3 regions of the Paenibacillus sp. FSL F4-0243 genome follow, and region 3 is predicted to be linked to each of the others. Evidence: riboswitches for the same ligand, from Rfam matches in the RefSeq annotation. Region 3 holds a riboswitch; each other region holds the start of a gene.
The links. A riboswitch is a leader RNA that binds a small molecule or an ion and turns the genes downstream of it on or off. The one in region 3 is predicted to bind cyclic di-GMP.

Region 1: linked by a shared signal. The riboswitch ahead of NSS87_RS10755 (DUF6612 family protein) and the one ahead of NSS87_RS02440 (collagen-binding domain-containing protein) in region 3 are both predicted to bind cyclic di-GMP.
Region 2: linked by a shared signal. The riboswitch ahead of NSS87_RS05615 (EAL domain-containing protein) and the one ahead of NSS87_RS02440 (collagen-binding domain-containing protein) in region 3 are both predicted to bind cyclic di-GMP.

The regions. Positions count from the first base shown of each region.
Region 1 is NZ_CP150151.1:2,463,896-2,468,427, forward strand. Features, by position in the region: gene NSS87_RS10740 (Cof-type HAD-IIB family hydrolase) at 1-575, shown strand, start outside; gene NSS87_RS10745 (DUF4179 domain-containing protein) at 717-2,330, opposite strand; gene NSS87_RS10750 (RNA polymerase sigma factor) at 2,314-2,832, opposite strand; cyclic di-GMP riboswitch class I at 3,037-3,128, shown strand; gene NSS87_RS10755 (DUF6612 family protein) at 3,246-4,094, shown strand; gene NSS87_RS10760 (serine hydrolase domain-containing protein) at 4,395-4,532, shown strand, end outside.
Region 2 is NZ_CP150151.1:1,254,457-1,258,988, forward strand. Features, by position in the region: gene NSS87_RS05605 (alpha/beta hydrolase) at 1-454, opposite strand, end outside; gene NSS87_RS05610 (Zn-dependent hydrolase) at 576-1,817, shown strand; cyclic di-GMP riboswitch class I at 2,051-2,137, shown strand; gene NSS87_RS05615 (EAL domain-containing protein) at 2,257-4,491, shown strand; gene NSS87_RS05620 (methyl-accepting chemotaxis protein) at 4,504-4,532, shown strand, end outside.
Region 3 is NZ_CP150151.1:546,654-551,185, reverse strand. Features, by position in the region: gene NSS87_RS02440 (collagen-binding domain-containing protein) at 1-2,092, opposite strand, end outside; cyclic di-GMP riboswitch class I at 2,203-2,293, opposite strand; gene NSS87_RS02435 (hypothetical protein) at 2,785-3,177, shown strand; gene NSS87_RS02430 (helix-turn-helix domain-containing protein) at 3,620-3,994, shown strand; gene NSS87_RS02425 (NAD(P)H-dependent oxidoreductase) at 4,059-4,532, opposite strand, start outside.

The sequences.
Region 1 (4,532 bases), 1.9 Mb from region 3:
ATCGAGAAGTGCTGCACCAATATGGTATGGATGCACGTGGTCTTGACCCCTATATTGACTATTGCCGTAAGCACAATATTCATTATGATGTGAATACTGCTTTTGATATGTATGTTGATAATGTAGAGAATCTGACTAAAGAAGCTAATTATATGTATGAGCACTTCCGTATTGTGCCAGCGACGCTGCCCGCATGGGAAGATTTCCGTGAACCGGTTGTTAAGTTTACTGTATTTACACAGCCAGAAATCCTTGACGAAGCTGAACGTGAATGGCGTACTTGGGCTCCTGAGTACAATATTTTGCGGAGTGGTGAATTTTTCGTTGATTTGATGCATCCCGAATCTTCTAAGGGAAACGCATTAAGAAATCTCGCTGTGAAGCTGGGAATTCCGCAAGAAGAAGTCCTCTCAATCGGTAATTATTTTAATGATATTTCTATGCTTACCTATGCGGGGATGGGCGTGGCGATGGATAATTCTCCTGTAGAGGTAAAAGCGGCAGCGAATGCTGTTACGGGTTCGAACAATGAGCATGGTGTGCGTGATGCGCTGGTTAAATATTGTTTATCCTAATAATGGAAAGCATAAAGCGGACTTGAGTCCGTTCTATGCTTTTTTTGTTATGAAGGAAATAAAAGAGATACATAACTATCCAAAAATAACCCGCCCTTAGGATTAACTAGAAAGGGCGGGACAATAGAATAACTTCTTGTATTAAAGTTTAATTTCCTCGTTCCGGCTAGGATCGCTATATTTATAGATACCGGGGTTCAGTTCGATTTTTTCGTCGAAAGGAATATCTTTGTAGCTATCAATATTAGTTCCTGTAGATATCATGCCCTTAGGTGTAATTTCAGGCACCACTTCTTTGCCATTAATCCGTAACGTAGTTTGGTTAACGCTTCTGAAGCCAGGAGATTTGGATGATGATTCAACAATCAAATTTTCGCCCTCAGTATAGTACGTGAATTCAATTTCTAATCCATCGACATCAAGTGAAGTGAACTGTTTTTGTTCTTTAGGTTTGTTTATTGTGATCCAATTCTTGCTGGTATCACGTTTCTCAATGACAGCATCCTTTAATATAAGTTTCATTGGAACATCAGACCAGTTGTTATACCATTCCGGAGATTCGAATTGAAATAAATGCTGGTAGCTTTCGGAATGATCTCCTTTCAAATTCCAACCCCCAGTGATTGTTTTATCACCTATAACCAACTGAGCGGTATTATAGTGGACAATTCCTTTATTAAGCGAATCATTTTCATCTATTAGAATTTGGATATCCAAAGGGGTAACCACTAGCTGATCTAAGGTTATACCGGTCTTTTCTTGAAATTCAGGACTGTTATACAGTTTCTTAGTGTAAATCGCCTCACTTGCTTTTTGTCCATCTGCTTTAAAATCGAACTTCCACGTACCTGAAATTCGTTTCGCTTCTTCAATGTAACTAAAATGAAGACTAGCTTCCTTCCAATCTGATTCAGTTATATTGAAAACCTGTTCAATAAATAAATCCGATCCTTCGTTAGGCATGATGGTTGGAATTGCCTCATTCTCTTGACCTGCAGTACTAACTACCAAATGTGGGTTACCCCGTCCTAAGTCAGATGGTGATGCAGCGACTTTGTAACGGATAATGGTTTGATTGGAAACTTGTCGAACGGATTCGATTTGAATGCTTGGGTATTGCTTAACTCCCGTATCAATTGTATCTCCTGCTTGATGATTAGATTGTAAGGGAATATTCCGATCACTGTAAAAAATGAGATTCCGTGCTTCAAACCTGTAGTCCTTTTTATCATCCTTTAATGTATCAGGTGTCTCATATACTCCAATGAGTTTCTGGCTTTCAGGATCGTATTCTAAATAACCGTATACCTTTGCCTTGGCACCGGACTCACTAGTCATGATGTTTTTCTCTGTAGCAAATCCAGTATATTGGGATAGATCAGATTTAGTATCAAGTGATAACAGCATTTTCATTTTTTCTCCATCAGTTACAACACCGTTCAAATTCATTGTTACTCCTGAACTGGAAGTTTGAAGATTATACTGTTGACCGATGCCATTATTTAATGCATTGCTCACACTTCGACCACCAATTTTATCCCAATTAATCGTCATACTAGCGAATACAGGAATGGCTACAAGTAAGAGGCAAGAGAAGACAATACTGATAGGAATAACCTTTTTATTAGACCTAGGAGTATTCTGGGAGGAATGCAGATTTCTTTGACGTGTATATGCTTCTTGTTCTATGGCAGTCCACATCAAATCATAATCCGGTCGGGGAATATGTTTATCTTTTTCAATATAGAGACTCATTACTATTCAGCTCCTTTAGTTGGGTTCCACCCATTCTATTTAGTATTTTAAGTCCCTTGTTCAGTCTGGATTTTACAGTTCCTTCGGGTATGCTCATAACTTTAGAGATCTCGGGTACAGTCAATTCGTTTATAAAACGAAGGACTACTACCATTCTGATTTTGTCGGGAAGCTGACTGTATAACCCTTGTAATTCTTTTTTAGTTTCCTGTCGATCCAACCGTTTTTCTACAGGGTTTGATTCCTCAGACCTGGATAGTAAATAATTACGTACTTCTTTCATCCACCCTGTCTTACGCCTTTTAATCACACTGTTGCACTCATTCGAAGCAATTCGTAAAATCCAAGATTTCAAGTTTCTTACCTTAGACTTATCCGCTAAGATAACCTTTACAAATACCTCTTGGCAAATATCCTCTGCATCTGCCTGATTTTTCATTAAGTAGTAACAAAAATAATATACTTGTTCTTTATAGAGCTCGAAAATTTCTCGGTCACACATTTTGCTGCACCCCCTGTCTTTGCTGTTCTCATTAATAAGACTTATAAGCGTATGTAATCGTTCATTTTTCATTTTGAGTGAAGTATTTCTTCTGAGCATCATAGCGAATTTGAATGGAAGATAAGTCGTTTACAGGTAATTATAACCATGATAAAATTAGCGGTGGGACATGCGTCCGTAAGCTAATTAAAACTAATTGAATGTCCGCGTTAAAGGTAAAATCATCGAAAGATGATGACACAAAGCCATGGGTCTAAAGCCTTTCTACAGAAGGAAATGATCGCCAGGCCGCCATAGGGATGTCTTATGATGCATAAAGGATAGCTCTAAGAATATGTAGTCAATTTTGAGCTCTTTTATTATTTCGACCTATACGGCGTTACATTATCGCAAGGGGCCGAAAGGGGAAGTACATGAACAGTTTTTTCAAAACAATAGGCACTAGTTTGGCAGTAGGTGCTTTATTGCTGTCCGGAACGATCGGATGGATGTCTAATCCTGAAGTCGTGTCTGCCGCTACCACAACAGCAGTAACCGCGGATCAAATGATTAGCAAAGTAACGGCAGCCTCTAAAGCAATAAAGAATTTTCACTTAGATGTGATCAAAAAACAGGATATTCAGAGCGGTGGGGTACGTATCAGCAACACTAACACACTGAAGCTGGATATTAATCGACTGCCGAATTTTGCTGCAGCCGGCACCGTTGATAGTAGTCTTTTAGAAACAACGTACAGTCTATATGCCAATGACAAGGAGTTTTACTATCTTGTAGACGGAAGTGAACTGATCGATGAATCTGAAGATGAAGGTTACGACGATGACGGTGAGCCAATCGATCCTGATGCGCAGTATTGGATTGGACTGGAGAAGATGGAGTGGGATTCTTTTTACTCCAAAGGTCAATACGATCCTGTTTCCATGCTTGATTCGGTAAAAAATTATAAAAAATCTATGAAAGTCAGCACTGCTGGTGCTCAGACCGTCCTGCAGTTCACGGTAACCGATCCGACAGCAGCTAAGGGAATAATCAAACTCTATGACCAGGAGAACCTCTGGGATGGTGAGACAGTTCAACCCAAAAGCGTAACGTGGAAATTATTCGTCAATACTAAGACCTGGCAGACGGAAAAACTGACAGTCGATCTGAGTTATGTGCTGATAAGTGATGGAGAAAAGGATACATACAACACGAAAATCGAAGCTAAGTATTCCAAGAATAACAAAGGTACAACCATTGTAAAGCCCGCCGAACTAGAATAATAAGGTCGTTTTCATATGGAGTAAAAAGCGCTGTTCAGTAGAACAGCGCTTTTTACTCCATTCATGACAGTAGCCAACAGGAAGTGAGATATGTAAAAAATAAATAAATATAAAATTGACCTACCAATTATTAGGATTTTAGTACATGCTATTTATGTGATTAATAATCTGAATTAATTTAATAGTGTATGAAATATCATGTTGTAACTATTATATTGAAAAGGTATTATAGGTTAGGTGTAAATTTACATTTTTGAGAATTACTATTCTTTTTAATGATTGATAGGGGGAGTGCGAATCATGTTATCATCCACAGAGCTTAGCAAGCTGAACGAAGTGAATTACAGGGAGGACCGATTAGAGGCACTTAATCATTTTTATGAGGATCTCTGTAATAAGAAAGTAGCCGATGGCTATATTTATTCTCTTAGTCGTTAT
Region 2 (4,532 bases), 710 kb from region 3:
TTTCACAATAGAATTTACTTGGTTCGAGTGCCCATGGAGCACTAATATCGCCATATCCATAGAAGGAGACAATCGCACGCGGCTTATGGGTAAACATTCCTGTGCACAGCGCAAGGAAACCACCTGCGGAGCTTCCCACGACAGCAATCCTTGAGGGATCAATGGAGAATTCCTTGGGTCCTTCATTCACTAACCAAAGAAGACCGTCTTGGATATCTTCAAGGATGTCAGATAGGGTTGACCTAGGGGCTAATCTATAGTCAATCGAAAATAGCGCAAAACCATTATTAGTGTAAAGTTGTATCATTTCCTCGGATAGATCTTCTCGATCACCCCAAAGTAGACCGCCTCCGTGAATGTAAACAATAGCAGGGGCTTGGGGACGGTTTGTTTCATAAAAATCAGCTTTAATTGTAAATGAGTCATTTTCTTTAAAAATAATGGTCTTCTTCATAGCTATCCATTACACCTCATCAAGTAAGTAATTTTTAAAGACTAGCACTACCTCTATTGTATATCATTCACGAATTTTGATGAAACCATAATCATGAATACCCAGGATTGGAGATATTAGCATGGATAGAAAGAGAAGATATCAGGCTTTATTTGATAATATTAATCAATATAACTCGGGTGAGAAGGGCATCACTAGAATTGCCTATACAAATGAAGAGCAGACATGTACGAGTGCTTTTATGCGGATGTGTAAGGCTGAAAATTTAGATATTCGGATGGATCATTGCGGAAATGTGATCGCTAGAAGGAATGGGAAGATAGAAGGGCTCCCACCCGTTGTAATGGGCTCTCACTTGGATACGGTATACCAAGGTGGGAAGTACGATGGGGTAGTAGGTGTAACGGCTGCTTTGGAAGTGATCAAACGTCTAAACGAAAAAGGGATTGAAACGGATCATCCGATCGAAATCATCTCATTTGCCTGTGAAGAATCCTCGCGTTTTGGGATTTCAACAGTAGGCAGTAAAGTAATGTCAGGGTTATTTCAGAAGGAGAAATATAGATCTTTGAAGGACAAAGACGGTATTACCATGGAAAAGGCATTTTCGCTATGTGCACTGGATTATAACAATATTGATCAGGCGAGTAGAGAGAATGAAGAATTAAAAGCGTTTTTTGAATTACATATTGAGCAAGGTCCTGTCTTAATAAACAATAATAAAAGAATTGGAATTGTGACTGGAATTGCTGCACCCGTGAGGCTTCATATTCAAATATCAGGGAAGGCATCCCACTCTGGAACGACACCTATGAATATGAGAAAAGATGCTTTTCTGGGTGCCTCAGAAATAGCACTTGAGCTTGAGAAAGCAGCCAAACTCGAACAAGAATTTGGAACGGTTGCGACGCTAGGGGTGATAGATATCTTGAATGGCGCTATGAACGTGGTTCCGGGAGAGGTAGAAATTAAAATTGATATCAGATCTACTTCAGTGGCATCCAGGCAACGTGTGTTAGACCATTTGTATCAAACAATATCCTTAGTACAAGAAAATAGACAACTTGTAATTGAGAGTACGGAAATTATTTCGGAGGAACCCGTCCTATTATCTGATGAGATCAGTCAGGTTCTAGAATCGATTTGTGAAGAGAAAGGGATATCGAGTCAACGGATGATCAGTGGTGCAGGGCATGATGCCATGAACATGAACAAACTTTGCCCAGTAGGGCTTATCTTTGTTCCTTCTGTAGATGGACTTAGTCATCATCCCAATGAATATACAGACTTGGATGATATCATTATGGGGATTGATATTTTGGAAGAAGCTGTTCTTCGTTATGCGTGTGTAAGACAAACATAGTTCGTGTTGAGAAATAAGTCCCAATGTGACATATTTAAATGTTACATTGGGCTTTAGTATCTAATTTTATAATTGTTCGCAGAATTGTTGCTTTACATTAATAAATATTATATTAAAGTTAACATTGATATTTGTGAAAATTTTCCCATGGAAAAATTAAAATTTACTACGGAAATAGGTCTTTTGGAGGCAACCTATTATTAATAGAGTATTTATGACTAATAATAGTTAAAACAGAATATTGGTAAACCTATTGAAAAGTAGGGACACAAAGCCATAGGGTCTAAATCTACATATAGATATGACAGCCGGTTGCATGCAGTTGGAGTTTCTTGATCTTATTTTTTGATGCATATGCAGCCGTTATCATTCTGATAGCGGCTTTTTTTAATTCGTTTTCTAATAAAAACGTAATAAATCGGAAAAAGGATGATAGTACATGGATCAAACACAACCATTGAGAGTATGGAGAATGATAGGCCTCGTCATAATGGCAACGTTGATATTTTGGGGGTGCTCTTACTATTTCATAAAATGGACTGCTAACTCTTATGAGCAAGAAGCGGTTGCTGCTACATCAGAAGCTACGATACATGCGAGTAGATCGATTGGAAATATGATACATGGTGGATTAGATTCATTAGATGGAATTGCTGATTCTATTTCGGAAATCAATTATATGGACTGGGATAAGACCAAAAAATATCTGCATCACTTTGATAAAAAATATAATTTTATTCGAATTAGCATCAACAGCCCAGATGGTAAAGCTTACGCATCAGATGGGACAATGTTTGATGTATCAGATGAAGTAGGATTCCAAAAAGCTCTTCAGGGTATTAGCAGTATTTCTGATCCATTCTTAGATAAGATCTCCAATAAAGAAATTATCACGATCAATAGTCCACTTAAGTTTAAAGGTGAAGTGAAGGGTGCTTTATCTGCCAGCAAATATACACAGGATCTTTATGATGCTCTTGCAGTTTCCTTCTTTAAAGGTCATGGTTATTCTCAAATCATTGATCAAAAGGGACAAGTCATTATCAAATCGAAGAATCTCGAAGAGGATAAGTCAATTGATAACATATTCGAAAGTATAAGTATTGATTCTAGAAATAAGAAACAACTGCAAATCTTTAAAGAGAACATAACCGCAAAAAAATCTGGAGTAGGAATATTTTGGATTAACGGAGATAGCAAAATGGTTGGTTATTCTGGCATTCAGGGGGTTGAGGACTGGTATATTCTCTCCGTGATACCGAAAGATGTGATCATGGCCAAAGCGTCTCAAATGAGTCAGGCGACTTTTTTATTATGTGTAATCATGTTTGTCTTATTATTGATCATATTTGTTAACATTCTATTAAATAAGAGCAAAATTAGGAAACAGATGGAGAGGATTGCCTTTGAGGATGAGTTAACACATCTTCCTAGAACGAATAAATTTGTTATAGATGCTCAGTATTTACTTAAAGAGAAACAGAATACAAAGTTTGCTGTGTTGCAATTTGATATTGAACAATTTAAATACATAAATGAAATTGTCGGTTTTCATGAAGGAAATAGCATTTTGATTCAAGTGGCTAATAGCTTAACAGCAAACACATTAGACGAGGATGTCATTGGACGCTTAGGGGGTGATCGTTTTATTCTTTTCACTTCGTATGACAATAAGGCGGAATTATTCATCCGTATACAAGTACTTACTGAACAAATGAGCGACTATACGTTTGGAAATGAAGAAGGTTTTAGGCTAGTGATTAATTGTGGAATTTACTGTATAGATGATCGTCAGAGCGATATCCTCACATGTATTGACCGAGCAGGAATCGCTTGTAAGTCCATTAAAGGTGGATACAAGAGCTCATGCGCTTTCTTTGACGAACAATTGCTATTGCAGATACACGAAGAGCAAGACATCGTAAGAAAGATGGATGCTGCCATGACAAATGGTGAATTTATAGTATATTTACAACCGAAAATGGATCTGCGAGTGAACAGTTTTCATGGCGCTGAGGCATTGGTTCGATGGAATGATCCTCAGAAGGGACTTATATCTCCTGCAGTATTTATCCCCATATTTGAGAGAAATCGCTTTATCGTGAAATTAGATTTAATGGTGTTTAAATCAGTATGTATCATGTTGAGTAAATGGATCCAGGAAGGAATCCAGCCACTTCCGATTTCAGTGAATATATCGCTTATAACCCTATATCATAATGATTTCCTGCTCCATTTGACGAATATTATTAACAGCTACCAGGTACCTGCTAAATTGATAGAGTTAGAGCTGACCGAGTCTATTGTATTCCAAAATTTAGAGTTTGTTAGAGATATTTTGTTGGAGTTGAAACGTAAAGGATTTTCCATAGCTATCGATGATTTTGGGACAGGTTATAGTTCCTTAAATGTATTGCAATATTTCCCTGCTGATGTCATTAAGTTAGACAGGGCTTTTCTGATGAGTAAGTCAAATGATGAGACAGGGAAGATAGTAATTGCCAGTATGGTCAAGCTAGCTAGGGATTTAAATATGAAAGTTGTGGCAGAGGGAGTTGAGACAGAGGCGCAAATTGATTTTTTGAAACAAATAGATTGTGAAATCGCACAAGGATACTATTTCGCGAAACCAATGCCAGTAGTAGAATATGAAAGCTTAATTAAAAGTACATAGGGAGTGCAAAGCATGAGGAAAATGAGAAATTGGACTATCGT
Region 3 (4,532 bases):
CATAATAAGGGACTGAACTTGATTCTCCCGTTTTTGGAAGTTCATCAACAGGTGGATTACCTAGCGGGATTGTATCATCCACTACAGCAATATCCTCTGGTGACGGCGTTGGTGTTACTGTCAATACTGGTCCTAATGGAATCTCCTCCTCATCAACAAGTACCTCTGTATTGCTCGACGGTGTTGGTGTTGGTACTAGTACTGGAGTCGACGAAGCTACAGGGCCCAGCGGCACAGGATCATCATTAACAATGATAGTGCCAATTACAAATGATGGTGTTGGTGTCGGGAACACCGGAGGCTCCGGCGTTGGCGTCGGTGTTGGCGTTACTTCTGACGACGGTGCCGGTGTTGGTGTTACTTCCGACGACGATGTCGGTGTTGGCGTCACTTCCGACGACGGTGTCGGTGTTGGCGTCACTTCCGACGACGGTGTCGGTGTTGGCGTTACTTCCGGCGACGGTGTTGGCGTTGGCGTTACTTCCGGCGACGGTGTTGGCGTTACTTCCGGCGACGGTGTCGGCGTTGGTGTCACGGTCGGCGTTGGTGTTGGCGTCACGGTCGGCGTTGGTGTTGGCGTCACGGTCGGCGTTGGTGTTGGCGTCACGGTCGGCGTTGGTGTTGGCGTCACGGTCGGCGTTGGTGTTGGCGTCACGGTCGGCGTTGGTGTTGGCGTCACGGTCGGCGTTGGTGTTGGCGTCACGGTCGGCGTTGGTGTTGGCGTCACGGTCGGCGTTGGTGTTGGCGTCACGGTCGGCGTTGGTGTTGGTGTCACGATCGGCGTTGGTGTTGGCGTCACGGTCGGCGTTGGTGTTGGCGTCACGGTCGGCGTTGGTGTTGGCGTCACGGTCGGCGTTGGTGTTGGCGTCACGGTCGGCGTTGGTGTTGGCGTCACGATCGGCGTTGGCTTTGGTGTGTGTGTTGGCTTTGGTGTGTATGTTGGCTTCGGCGTTTGTGTTGGCTTCGGTGTGTGTGTTGGCTTCGGCGTTGGTGTTGGCTTCGGTGTCGGTGTCACGCACGGCGTAGGCGTCACGGTCGGCGTTGGTGTTGGCGTCACGGTCGGCGTCGGTGTTGGTGTCACGGTTGGCGTTGGTGTTGGCGTCACGGTTGGTGTCGGTGTTGGTGTCACGGTCGGCGTCGGTGTTGGCGTCACGGTCGGCGTTGGTGTTGGCGTCACGGTCGGCGTTGGTGTTGGTGTTACGGTTGGTGTCGGTGTTGGTGCCACGGTCGGCGTTGGTGTCGGAGGTGGTTCTTCCCCTCTATATGGATACCAATGCATCTGCACCCCACCAGCAAATCCCTTTGCAATCAGCGTCCCATGCAGTTCACCGGAATTATAAGTTACTTTTGCAAGCGGAGCTAGGATAGTTCCTTCTATTGTTAAACTTCCAATGTCAACAGTGCTAGCTTCATAAAAATTAAATAATACCTTGTTAGGGCTACCTCCCCAGATTTGAAAGCTTGGAATGTTAACTGAACTTCCGCTAACGTTAATGATAACTGTGGCGCTATTTGCAATATTAAACTGTAAGCCATTAGCACCAGCGAAATCGGCAGCACTAAGATTAAGAACGTTAAATGGTTCCGGAGCATCAATCGTTATTTTCCCATATTCCTTTTTGAAAGTTCCTATTGTAGCAAGCGAAGAGAATTCATTAGAACGTCCAATAAGAAATTGCTCTTCAGCATCAAAATCAATAGGAGTCCCTTTTCTCGCTGGTTCTTTAAGATCTACACCGTTGCTGGAAAAAACACCACCATAAACGGATGCTCCATGAACAGTCCCATTAGTAAAACTGATGTCATTACCAGCGATAAGAACATCTCCACCTGGATTATCCTTGGATACGCCGTAATTCTGCAAAATAATATTACCTTTGGCCGCAAGGCGCCCATGAACCTGATCATTAGATTGTTTGAAATCCCCAAAAATAAAAGTATTAAAATTCCCTGCAATACCTAACACAGGTGTAGGAGTATAGGGAAGCACCTCCCCAGCCGCATTTACCAAATGACCTCCAGAAAGACCACTACCTACCGTCAATATCCCCGCTAATACTAGTGCAAGCAGCGGTTTCATTCTTCTTTTCAAAAAGCACACCTCCTAAATCTATGATTTATATTTAATCAGAATAATTACCAGAAACTCTAAAGGACCTAACAACAAAAAAGACCGCCAAAAAAGAAGTGGAATTCCCTTCTCATGGCAGTCGGACGGTCATAGCGCATTTAAGACACTTTAGACTCCTGGACTTTGCGTCCCACCCTTTCAGGCGGTTTGCTATTATCATGATAATATATGTATTGACTTGCGGATTAGAACTAGCATTTTAAGCATCCTATTAAATAATCGTCTATGACTTTTAATACTTTTGAACTAATAATAGTTTAGCGCTCCATTCCTACAATTGTCAATCAATTCCTTTTGATATTCATACGCGTAAGCAAGCACAAAAAAAGCGCCTAAAGGCGCTTCACACAAAGGTTTTCCTTCAATTTTAAAGTAACTTTATAAAGCCTAATATCGATATCCATAATGGAATACTTAGAATCAAACCAAATACCATTCCACGGTGGAGACTTCCTTCCTCTTTCATCCTAATTCTCCCTTTATATAAGTCTGAAGCATTATTTTTTATTATTACAATTTTAATATATTTTATTCTTTCTAATTTAGTTGTGAATTCAATCACATTGGACTAGCTGTTTAGAAATACCATTGATTATTTTTGGAATATCGGGGTAGAATACGAATATACGTTCCCATTAGAGGTGATGAGATTCATGAATAGAGCTGAAAGCAGGGACAACATGCTGGTCAAATCTTATTTATTGCTTCCGATGATTTTATCAGCTTTCGAACGGGACTCCGCCATTCTATCTGCACATTTACGAACACCTACCCCCTATCTGGAGGTTCTTGAAACAGCCGCAGCAGTTGCTACAACAGATCTAAGAGATGTTCGTTCAGAGATGAGAAAACGGGGAATCAAGGTTTATGAGCAGAACAGACTTAACACGGGGATAGAAGCCAAATTTATATGTCGTGGATACCATGAACGAATGCTGCTGTTAAACGACATCGTCGCTGCCCAAGCTGCCATTCATATGCGCAGATATCTCGGTCTGGATATTTCATCTTTTAAGAGCTATGAAGAGCAGTATCAGATTAAGTGAAGTAGCGAAGAAGCTGCCCCCTCCCTCATTTAATTAGCGAACAAAAAAATAGGCCTTACCATGGGAGTTGGCAAGACCTGAGAGATTTATACCACAAAACACTGGGGGGTGTTTGGTGTCTTCAATATATACCTTGAACCTGAAAATAAGATGATGCTCACATGAAAATTACATTAAAAACTTCAATTCGTCGCTTAGGCTATCCGCTTGGCACTTTTGATTTCCAACCAAAGAGGCCCGCTTCGCCGACAGAGAAAATCGACCGATTGATAGTTAGCCACGAGTGCTTTGAACAAATTGTTTCAAAATGATATAGTGAATTCGTTCTCACAGGATGACTTGATAGCAGGTTGTAAAACATAATAAAGTCGGGACCTGAGTACGGAGCGACAACAGGCGTTTGCCTTTTCGTTGAATATTTTCTGAAGGAGGGTAATAGCCCATGAGTGATGAAATCTGTATACCGTCTGGCATTCAACAGAAGGACACTAGCTTTGGCTACACCTTGTCTATTATTAGTGGTAAATATAAAATGACTATTCTCTACTATCTCTCTGAAAACAAGATCGTGCGGTTCAATGAACTGCAACGGGGTATCGGTACAATACCTTTTAAGACATTAAGCGTTATGTTGAAAGAACTGGAAGCCGACTGTCTTGTCAGGCGCGAGGAATTCCCCCAGATTCCCCCTAAAGTTGAGTATTCCTTGACCGAGAAGGGCCAATCGCTTATTCCGGTGCTGGATATGATGTGCACTTGGGGAGAGAAAAACTTCGTTCCAGCCGCGCAAGAGATAACCATACCTTTTATGATTTAACGACAACTTATGACAAAAGCAGCATTTCCATTAATGAAAATGCTGCTTTTTGCTTCAAATCTAATTACATATTTTCGATAAATTCAACATAGCCTTGCGAACTGATATCCAATTTATTTAAGTAATCCGTACTTCCTACCGTCTCAGATTCCGTGCCATAAATGGCATAGAAGGAACGATAATCAGCGTTGCAATACAAAAAAGTCGTGTCAAAGGGAGATAAAATACGGTCAAGCCCGTAGCCGAGTTTACCTTCTTCACTAAAGTCTTTTGCACTTCCTCCGGCAGTTACAGCTAATGCGATTTTTCGATTTCTTAATTTATCACTCTTCGAGCCATATGCCCATCCGTAAGTAAATACTTCGTCCAGCCACTTTTTAAGCAGAGGTGGACTACTAAACCAGTAGACAGGGAATTGTAAGACGAGCTTATCATGCGCTTCAATCAGCTGTTGTTCCTTTTCCACGTTGATTTTTTCATCGGGATAGGCTTTGTACAGCTCGTGCACCGTATATTTGTCTGGATATTTACGGAGTTC